2 regions of the Aminobacter sp. Y103A genome follow, and region 2 is predicted to be linked to the other one. Evidence: predicted binding sites of a transcription regulator. Region 2 holds the regulator's gene; the other holds the start of a gene.
The links. The regulator PhoB, encoded in region 2, activates phosphate uptake and scavenging genes when phosphate is short. The targets are predictions, from matches to a motif close to TGTCATNNANCTGTCAT.
Positions count from the first base shown of each region.

Region 1: Amn_RS26810 (DUF2794 domain-containing protein) is a predicted target of PhoB. The motif match lies at 2,497-2,513, and genes of this name have one in related genera.

Region 1 is NZ_AP017986.1:5,451,110-5,456,384, reverse strand. It holds gene Amn_RS26825 (DUF308 domain-containing protein) at 1-362, shown strand, start outside; gene Amn_RS26820 (histone deacetylase family protein) at 363-1,388, opposite strand; gene Amn_RS26815 (GNAT family N-acetyltransferase) at 1,385-1,903, opposite strand; gene Amn_RS26810 (DUF2794 domain-containing protein) at 2,044-2,430, opposite strand; gene Amn_RS26805 (DUF1223 domain-containing protein) at 2,804-3,580, opposite strand; gene Amn_RS26800 (ceramidase domain-containing protein) at 3,782-4,507, shown strand; gene zapE (cell division protein ZapE) at 4,493-5,275, opposite strand, start outside.
Region 2 is NZ_AP017986.1:4,943,682-4,948,956, forward strand. It holds gene Amn_RS24215 (ROK family protein) at 100-1,341, shown strand; gene phoB (phosphate regulon transcriptional regulator PhoB) at 1,368-2,057, opposite strand; gene phoU (phosphate signaling complex protein PhoU) at 2,156-2,860, opposite strand; gene pstB (phosphate ABC transporter ATP-binding protein PstB) at 2,899-3,723, opposite strand; gene pstA (phosphate ABC transporter permease PstA) at 3,748-5,064, opposite strand; gene pstC (phosphate ABC transporter permease subunit PstC) at 5,061-5,275, opposite strand, start outside.

The DNA of each region.
Region 1 (5,275 bases), 510 kb from region 2:
GCACGACCGGCCAGACGCTCGGGCTGGTCCGCAACCTGTTGTCGATCGCCGCGGGCGCGATCGTCGTCGCCAGCGGCCTGTTGACCAGCGTGTTCACCTTGTCGGCGCTGACATGGATCGTCGGCCTGCTGGCGCTGCTCGTCGGCCTGATCGAGATGGCGTCGAGCTTTCTCGATAGCGAGCGGCAGACGCGGCTGTGGCCGACACTTGTCGGCGGCGCGGTCTATGCCGCCTTTGGCCTGGCGCTGATGTTCGTGCCGCTTTCAAGCGCTGAAACGCTGCTGCGCATCGCCATGATCCTGATGCTCGCCTATGCGCTGCTGTTGTTCTACCGCGCCTGGAGCATTCGCGCGGCGCGCTAACTAGTTCGCGCCGGAAAAACCGGTGAGGAAGGCGGTCAGGTTGTCGCCGAGCGCGTCACAGAGATAGCCGCCCTCCTGGACGATGACAGTCGGCAACCTTAGCTGGGCAATCGCCTCGGCAATGCGCGCAAAGCCCGATGTCGTCACCGACAGGCCGCCGAACGGGTCGCCTTCGAAGGCATCGAGCCCGAGTGCCACGACAAGCGCGTCGGGCGCAAAGGCCCGGATGCGGCTGACGGCGTGGCCGAGCGCCTCCAGGAACTCGGTATCGCCCGACTTGCGCGCCAAGGGCAGGTTGAGGTTGTAGCCGAGACCGGTAGCCTCGCCGCGCTCGTCGGCATGGCCCCAGAAGAACGGGTAGAAGCGGCTCGGATCGGCGTGCAGCGACACTGTCAGCACGTCCGGTCTCGCGTAAAAGATGCCTTGCGTGCCGTTGCCGTGATGAAGGTCGACATCGAGGATGGCGACTCGCGAGGCGGTCGCCCGCAGCCGCTGCGCGGCAATGGCCGAATTGTTGAAGAAGCAGAAGCCGCCGGCGACGTCGGCAAAGGCATGATGGCCGGGCGGGCGGCACAGCGCGTAGGCCGCCGGTTCACCCGACATCACCGCCTCTGTGGCGGCGACGGCACTCCATGCGCTCCAGCAGGCGCTGTCGAAGGTCTCTGCCGAGATCGGGCAGGCGGTGTCGGCCATGTGGTAACCGGCCTGGCCGGCCGCACCCGCTGGGTAGCTGCCATTGCGGGCAAAAGGATGGACGTTGGGAATGACCTCGGCGGAAGCGCCCTCCATGCGCTGCCAGCGCTCGAAGATGTGGGTGAGGAACTCGATGTATTCGGGCGTGTGGACCGCAGCGATCGGGGTGAGGCCGTAGCTGGCCGGGCGATGGATCGTCGAGCCGGCCGCCCGGGAGCCCGCCAGCAGGCGCTCGACGCGTTCGGGCTGTTCCGGATTGGGCTTTTGCATTCCCATCGACAGGAACGCCTTGGGGTCGTGCCGCTTCTGCTCCTCGGCATAGAAGGTTTTCATTCCGGCTCCCCTGTCGTTTGGCTCAGCGCCTGGAATGTCGGTCCGCCGGCAATGTAGGACCTCTGGTCCTTCGTCCAGGCCAAGCCGAGCCTGGTGTAGAAGGGATGCGCCCGCGCATTGTCCTCATCGACCGCGAGCCTGATGTAGACGCCGCCTCTGTCCCGGCAAAGCCGGGCGACATGGCGCAATAGCCGCTCGCCGATGCCGAAGCTGCGGAATTGCTGGTCGACGAACAGGTCCTGCACGAAGACGCCCGGACGACCATACCAGGTCGAGAAGATCGGAAAGAACAGGCACATGCCAGCGAAAGCGCCGTCGATCTCGGCGATGACCGCTTCAAAGGCCGGCTTTTCGCCAAAGCCGAAACGCCGGATGTCGTCTTCCGTGCAGGCGATGCCGTCAGCCTCACCGACATGCGCGGCAAGGCCGATGATCGCCTTCATCAGCAACGGCGAATCGCCAGTGGTTGCCGGCCGGATGAGAATGGCGGCCGGTTCTGTCTTCTTGGCGCCCATTGGCTTGTTCCGCATTCAGTCGCGGTATTGATAGCATCGAGGAAAGGGCCGGGGAGCGGGATTCGGTCTCTGGCGCAAGCATCGCGGCATCATGGCCCGATGCGCTGCAACTCGCGCTTGGCGCACCGGTCGAGACGACTTTAGGCTTCCACCACCTTCAGGCGCTTGTCGAAGACGCCGAGCACACGGGCCAATTCGTGGCCGCGCTTGAGGATCAGGCCGCCGGCGGCGATGACCGAGAAGGCGCCCTGCTTGCGGGCGAGCCTGGGATCCTTGACGATCTGGAATAGCGGCGTTTCGCTGGTGCGGCGAAATACCGAAAAGACGGCGCGGTCGCTGAGATGGTCAATGGCGTAGTCGCGCCACTCATTGGCGGCAACCATGCGCCCATAGAGCCTGAGAATCTGGTCGAGTTCCCGTCTCTCGAATGCCACCGGGAGTTCTTGTCGCTCCCGACGGGCCTCATGGAGCGGGATCAAAACCGCGGATGGCTCGCCATCCTCCGCCCCAGCGCCGCGATCAGTCATCAATCGTTCCCTTGCAGAACATGACCTCGGCTAAAGAATCGCGCATTCGCACCCGAAATGCAACAAGTAACACCTGTATGAAGAGTGTAAGGTAGCTTGCCGCAGCGGTAACGTTTGCGAAACAGACTGTCGGAATTGGTGATGACTCGCCACATTCCTGCCGTTTTTTATCCGCGCTGACGCCCCATTGTCCGACGAATTTACCCGTGTTGCCTGAGACGGTTCGGTCCGGCACCGGCTCGTAAACCCCAAGCCCCCCGCCCACGGGCTAGAGTCGGATCGAACCAACCTCGGCTCCTTTTCAGGACGAGGGCGACGATCCCAAAATCTGAAGCCGACGTCTGGCCACAAGCCTGCGTCGGCTTTTTTGCGTCTACAGCGCCATCTTCGACGGCTTGCGCACGACAGCCGCGCCGAGAATCGGGCCCGGTACGCCATCCTTGCCGACAGCCTGCAACAGCACGGCGCAGCCGCCCTTCTTTTCCACTTCGCTCTTCGGCAGCTCGAACCGTTGCGTCTGGCCGTGCCACATGCCAGCGGTGTGCAGGTCGGTGACGGCATTCCAGTAGGTGACGCTGCGGCCCTTGTTTTCGCCCTTCTGGAGGTCGACGACCTGCGGCGGCTGATAATGCACGATCACCACATGGGCCGGGCTGGCCGGGCCGGTGGCGGCGCCGACCTCGATGGTGAAGGTGTCGCCATTGTCGGTCACCTTCAGGTCGACATTCATGCCCTGGCCGGTCTCGGCGAGGTTGGCGAGTGCGCCGTTCACATCGTCGCTCTTGGCGCCATTTACATGGGTGCGGCCATTGATGACGGCCTGGGGTGTGTAGACCGAGCGCGCGCCGAAGGCACGCATATAGGCATATTGGCGTTCGGTGTTGTCCTTGCTGCCGAGTTCGTCCTGCCAGCCGAGGTAATCCCAGTAGGTGACGTGATAGGCGAGCGCGACCATGTCGTCCTGGGCGGCGAATTTGGCAAACAGTTCGTCGGCCGGCGGGCAGGAGTTGCAGCCCTGGCTGGTGAAGAGTTCGATGACGCCGAGCGGGCGCACGGGTGCCTTGGTTGTCGAGTCGGCATGCGTTGCGCCGGTAAACCCGGCAAAGACCAGCGCCACGGCCGCCAGCCGAAAATATCTGCGAAACTCCATGACCGATCCAGATCCTCAGCCAGCGAAACCGGCCTTTTTTGTAGTTGCTGAAATATGTGGCAGAAGCGCCATTCAACGGGAAGTCACGTTGCGGTGAAATTTCCAACAAGTGAAGTTTCCGCTGCGTCAGGCTGTCGGGACAAATTACCGTTATGAAAATTGGCTGGCGGCGGTAGAATTGGGCTGTGGTGAGGCAAGGTGATGCTGGAACAGTTCAGCCAACATCTCGATCTCTATTGCGAACGGACTGACATCGGTCTGTGGGCCGAGCCGTTCAATGCCGTCAGCAATCTCGCCTTTTTCCTCGCCGGCCTGTGGGGCGTCTACGAGGCACGGCGGCGCGATGCCGGCGCTTTCGCCGAGGTGCTGGGCTGGTGGGTGGTGGCGATCGGCATCGGCTCGACGCTGTTCCATACGTTTGCCAACGAGGCGACCAAATGGGGCGACATCGTCCCGATCGCCGGTTTCACGCTGGTCTATTCGCTGTTCAACCTGCGCCGCTTCGCCGGCATGGGATGGCCCAAAGCGCTGGTGATCTTCTTTGCTTTCTATGTCGCTGTCGGGTTCGTCACCTACATGGTGCCGGACTGGCTGCGTACAGCTTCAAACGGCACTACCGGCTACCTGCCGCCGTTCCTGGCGCTGATCTTCTTCGGTTGGGTGGTCATCGCCAGCGGCAGCCGTGCCGGCTGGTACAACATCGCCGCCGCCGTCATCTTCCTCGGCGCCGTCACCTGCCGGGTCATGGACCCGCTGGTCTGCGACGCCATGCCGATCGGCACGCATTTCATGTGGCATATGCTGGACGGGCTGATGCTCGGCGTGCTGCTTGCCGCGACGACACGCTACGGCAGGCCACGTACAGCGCGGGCAGTTCATGAAAATCCAGCACGTTTGACGGCGGACGGTGCCTTACCCGGCCAGTGAAGCTGCCGGCTCGGCGTGCCGTTCGGCCCAGCCGTCGAGCCATTCGGCGCCTTGCATCTCGATAAGCCGCGACGACGTCCGGTCGAACTCAAAGGCCTCGTGTCCCCGCTTTCCGACATAAAGCTTGTCGGGCGTGGCGGCGGCACTGATCACCAGCCTGATCTGCTGGTCATAGAGCGTGTCGACCAAGAGGATGAAGCGCTTGGCCTCGTTGCGATTGGCTTCTGCCAGAACCGGCACATGGTCGACGAAAATGGTCTTGTAGTGTGCGGTGATCGCCAGATAGTCGCGCGCCGCAAGCGGCTTTTCGCAGAGATCGGCGAAGCCGAAGCGCGCACAGCCGGGAACGGCCGCCGGCACGGCGACCTTGCGGCCCTTGACCGCGACGGTGGCCGCCTCAGCTGCGGCACCATGGGTCATCCTGGCCCAGGCCTTGTCCATCGCCTTGTCGGCAGCCTCGCCGAGCGGGCTGATATAGACAGGCACGCGATCGAGCTTCTCCAGCCGGTAATCGGTGTCGGCATCGAGGTTGAGCACGTTGGTGTTCTGCTCGAGCATACCGATGAAGGGCAGGAACAGTTGGCGATTGAGCCCGTCGCGATAAAGATCGCGCGGCGCGACGTTGGAGGTGGCGACCAGCACCACGCCTTGGGCAAACAGCGCCGAAAACAGCCTCGACAGGATCATCGCGTCGGCGATGTCGGTGACCGAGAACTCGTCGAAGCACAGCACCCAGGCCTCCTCGGCCAGTGCCGCCGCCACCGGGGG
Region 2 (5,275 bases):
TAAATAGAGACATTTGGCGCTGGCTCTGTCACAATCACTTGGCGCGTAAGGGACTGCCGCTTAAGAAGGGCAGCGCTTCGCCGGGAGGAAGACGAGCACATGTCGGTCGGCATACGTCACGACGATCTGAGACGGCGCAACCGCGCCATGGTTATATCCGCGGTTCGCCGAGCCAGCCAGCCATCGCGCACCGAAATCGCTGCCACCACCGGCCTCAGCCATTCGACGATCTCGACGATTTCCTCCGATCTCATATCAGAAGGCATCCTTGCCGAGGCCAAGTTCAGCGAACCCGTCTCCATGAAACGGGGGCGGCCGCAGGTCGGGTTGATGCTCGATGCCGACGCTGCGTCTGTCGTTGCGGTCGTGCTCTCGCTCAACAGCCTGTCCGCCGCCATCATCGACTATGCCGGCAACACCGTGACCGAAGAGACCCGGCGGCTTGTCACGCAGCAGATGCCTGCCGAGGCGCTGGTCGACGAATGCGTCGGAATGGTCCGGCGCCTGATCGACAGCGCCGGCGCTTCGGGCGGCGCCGTCCTACGCATCGCCATCGCCGTCCAGGGCATCACCGACGCCGCCTCGCGCAAGCTGTTGTGGTCTCCCATCACCCGCTACGACGACATCCCCTTCGCCGACCGGCTGGAGCAGGAGTTCGGCGTACCTGTTTCGGTTGAGAACGACTGCAACATGATCGCCGAGGCCCTGCGCTGGCGAGATCCGGTGCGTTATCGCGACGACTTCATCGCCATCCTGCTCTCGCACGGCATCGGCATGGGCCTAGTCATCAAGGGCGAGCTGTTCACCGGCACGCAGTCGTCGGGTGCCGAGTTCGGCCACATGATCCACCGCCCGGACGGCGCGCTTTGCCGCTGCGGCCGCCGCGGCTGCATCGAGGCCTATGCCGGCAACTACGCCATCTGGCGCAACGCAAGGGTTGGCGACGAGAATGCCGAGCCGCTGGCCGACCTGTCCGACGACGACATCAGGGCCGTGGCAGATGCGGCACGTGACCATGATGGCCCCGAACGCGAGGCCTTTCGCAAGGCCGGCGAAGCCATCGGCTTTGGACTCGGCTCGATGTTTGCGCTGTTCGACCCGGCCCCCCTCGCCTTCGTCGGCGTCGGCGCAACCGCCTTCGACATCATGGAGCCACATGTGCGCGCGGCCATCGCCAAGACGGCGGGCGGGCTGCACTCGAAGGCGATCTCCTTCGACACCGAACCCAACGAGGTTCCGCTCAAACGCGAGGGCGCGATGATGCGCGCGCTGCTTGCCGTTGATCAGGAGATTTTTGCCGCAGGCACGGCTCCACGCCGTGCCGGTGCCGACGTCGCCTAGCTGAGCGGAAAAGAGCCCGAAGCGGCTCAGTCCTCGCGGATGGCGTAGCCGGCACCGCGAATGGTCCGGATCACGTCAGGCATGCGGCCGTTGTTGACCGCCTTGCGCAGGCGCCCGACATGCACGTCAACGGTGCGCTCGTCGATATAGATCGTCTCGCCCCAGACATTGTCGAGCAACTGGCTGCGCGAGAACACGCGGCCCGGGTGCCGCATCATGAATTCGAGCAAGCGGAATTCGGTCGGCCCGAGCTTGATCTCGCTCTTCTTGCGGTAGACGCGGTGCGACTCGCGGTCGAGCATGATGTCGCCGACCTTGAGCACCGAGGACAGCACCTCGGGTTTGGCCCGGCGCAGCAGCGCCTTGACGCGCGCCATGAATTCCGGCGTCGAGAACGGCTTGACCAGGTAGTCGTCGGCCCCGGTCGAAAGCCCGCGCACCCTGTCGCTTTCCTCGCCCCGCGCCGTCAGCATGATGATCGGCAGGCGTTCGGTGTCGGGACGCATCCTGAGCCGGCGGCACAGTTCGATACCCGACAGCGCCGGCACCATCCAGTCGAGCACCAGCAGGTCGGGCACGTTTTCCTGGAGCCGGATCTCGGCCTCGTCGCCACGCGTGACGACCTCGACCTGATAGCCTTCGGATTCGAGATTGTAGCGAAGCAGCACGCCCAGCGGCTCTTCGTCTTCGACGACCATGACCTTGGGAGCGATCATTGGCTATACCTTGTCCTTGCGCATGGCCGCTTCTGGACCATGCGCTGATTTAACCTATGCAGCGCCCCCGCGCCAAACGCATGCGGTTGCGGAAATGCTCAGGCCGGAACCGTCGTCGTGGTCTCGTCGACCTTGGGCCGGTTCAGCGGCAGCTGCGTACCCGTCACGACGAAATAGGCGTTCTCGGCGATGTTGGTGACATGGTCGCCGATGCGCTCGAGGTTCTTGGCGCAGAACAGCAGATGCGTGCAGGCCGTGATGTTGCGCGGATCTTCCATCATGTAGGTCAGGAGTTCGCGGAACACGGCGGTGTACTGGATGTCGATCTTCTGGTCGTCGGCGCGCAGATCCTTCAGGCCCTCGGCCTGACGCGCGACATAGAGATCGACGACGCCGCGAACCTGGCCGAGCACCAGCTGCGCCATCGCATCGATCGAATGCGAGAGATTGCGCGGGGTCGGCGACTGGCCGACAGCGCCGACCCGCTTGGCAATGTTCTTGGCGAGGTCGCCGATGCGCTCGAGGTCACCCGCCATGCGGATGGCACCGACCACGGCGCGCAAATCCTGCGCCATCGGCTGGCGCTTGGCGATCAGCGTGATCGCCGAATTGTCGAGATCGCGCTGCTTGGCGTCCATGATCGTATCGTCGGCAACGACGTTTTGCGCCAGTGCCTGGTCGGACGTGAGAAGCGCGCGGATGGCGCCGGCCACCATTGCGCTGGAAAGATCGCCCATGTCGCGGATGAGCTGGTCGACGTGCTGAAGTTCTTCGTCGAAGGACCGGACTGTATGTTCGCCCATGATTTCTTCCTCGTATCGTGTGCCGCGACGAAACCCACTCAGCCGAAGCGGCCGGTGATGTAGTCCTGCGTCCGCTTGTCGTCGGGGTTGGTGAACATCTTGTCGGTCGGGCCTTCCTCGACGAGATAGCCGAGGTGGAACATCGCCGTGCGCTGCGACACGCGCGCCGCCTGCTGCATCGAGTGCGTGACGATGACGATCGTGTAGTTCTCGCGCAGTTCGTCGATCAGCTCCTCGACCTTGGCGGTGGCGATCGGGTCGAGCGCCGAACACGGCTCGTCCATCAGGATCACCTCGGGCGAAACGGCGATGGCGCGCGCGATGCACAGGCGCTGCTGCTGGCCGCCCGACAGGCCGGTGCCCGGCTCGTTGAGACGGTCCTTGGCTTCGTTCCACAGAGCGGCCTTCTGCAGGCTCTTCTCGACGATCACGTCGAGCTCGGCCTTGTTCTTGGCGAGACCATGGATGCGCGGGCCGTAGGCGACGTTCTCGTAGATCGACTTCGGGAACGGGTTCGGCTTCTGGAACACCATGCCGACGCGGGCGCGCAGCTCGACGACGTCGATCTTGGGATCGTAGATGTCTTCGCTGTCGAGTGTGATCTTGCCGCCGACGCGGGCTGCGTCGATGGTGTCGTTCATGCGATTGAGGCAGCGCAGGAAGGTCGACTTGCCGCAGCCCGACGGGCCGATCAGCGCCGTCACCTGATTCTGGCGAACGTCGAGATCGACGCCGAACAGCGCTTGCTTCTCGCCATAGTGCACGGTCACCTTGTCGCCGCGCATCTTGATGATTTCGTTCGTTCTGGCGTTCATCTCAGCATTCACCGCGTCGTCGAGGGATTTTTCGGTCATGATGTTCATAGCAGGATGCTCCTTGTCCATGCCCTACCAGCGGCGCTCGAAGCGGCGGCGCAGGACGATGGCGACGATGTTCATGGCCATGAGGAAGATGAGAAGAATGATGATGGCGCCCGACATGCGCTCGACAAAGGCGCGTTCGGCCTCGTTCGCCCACATGTAGATCTGCACCGGAAGTGCGGTTGCGGGATCGAACGGCGTCTTGGGATAGTCGGCGACGAAGGCGACCATGCCGATCAAGAGAAGCGGTGCTGTCTCGCCGAGCGCACGCGCCAGGCCGATGATGGTGCCGGTCAGGATGCCGGGGGCGGCCAGTGGCAGGATGTGCTGGAACACCATCTGCATCTTCGAGGCGCCGAGGCCAAGCGCTGCCGAACGGATCGACGGCGGCACGGCAGCCAAGGCGGCGCGCGTCGCGATGATGATGGTCGGCAGCGTCATCAGCGTCAGCACCAGCCCGCCGACGAAGGATGCCGAACGCGGCAGGCCGAGGAAATTGATGAACACGGCCAGGCCGAGCAGACCGAAGACGATCGACGGCACGGCGGCGAGGTTGTTGATGTTGACCTCGATCAGGTCGGTGAAGCGGCTCTTCTTGGCGAATTCCTCGAGATAGATCGAGGCGGCGACGCCGATCGGCAGCGCCAGCAAGAGCACGATCACCATCATGTAGAACGAGCCGATGAGGGCTACGCCGACGCCCGAGGTTTCAGGACGGCTTGATGCGCCGTAGCTGAACAGACCGGTATTGAAGTGCTCGGCCATCACGCCTTCGGCCTTGAGCTTGTTCATCCACTCGACCTGCTGGTCCGACACCTTGCGGCGGCTTTCCGGCACGTCGAGGTCGATCTGACCCTTGAAGGCCGAGTCGAGATTGGCGGCGGCGAGGATGTCGACGTTGCGGGTCGTGCCGATGACCGACGGGTCGGCGGCGACGATCGCCCGGAGCTGGACCCGCGAGCTGTCGGACAGGAAGCCCTTGAGCTTGCGCACATCGGCCTTGTTGTTCGGGTCGATGCCGAGCTTCTCGATCAGCGCCTGTTCGGCGAGCTTGGGATAGTTCGCCGTGATCAGCACATTCGGATCGGTCGCCCGCTTGTTGGACGGGTCGATGATCTTTTCGTCGAAGTTGATCGGCAGCGTCACCGTCGTCTGCCAGAAGGCCGTGTAGCCCTTGGAAACGATCGAGGTCAGCATCACTGCCAGGAAGGCCAGGCCGATGGCGATCGCCAGCACACCATAGAGTCGGAAGCGGCGTTCGGCGGCATAGCGCTTCTTGAGGCCGATGTCGCGGCGCGGACGGGCAGCTGACGCGGTCAGCGTGTCGAGCGAAATATCGGTCATTCGTACTGCTCTCGGTACTTCCGGACGATGTAAAGGGCGACGATGTTCATCACCAGCGTCAGCGCGAACAGCGTGATGCCGAGCGCGAAGGCGACGAGCGTCTGCGGCGTGTTGAATTCAAGATCGCCGGTCAGCTGGTTGACGATCTTGACGGTGATGGTGGTCATCGCCTCGAAAGGGTTGAGTGTCAGGTTGGCGGCAACGCCCGCTG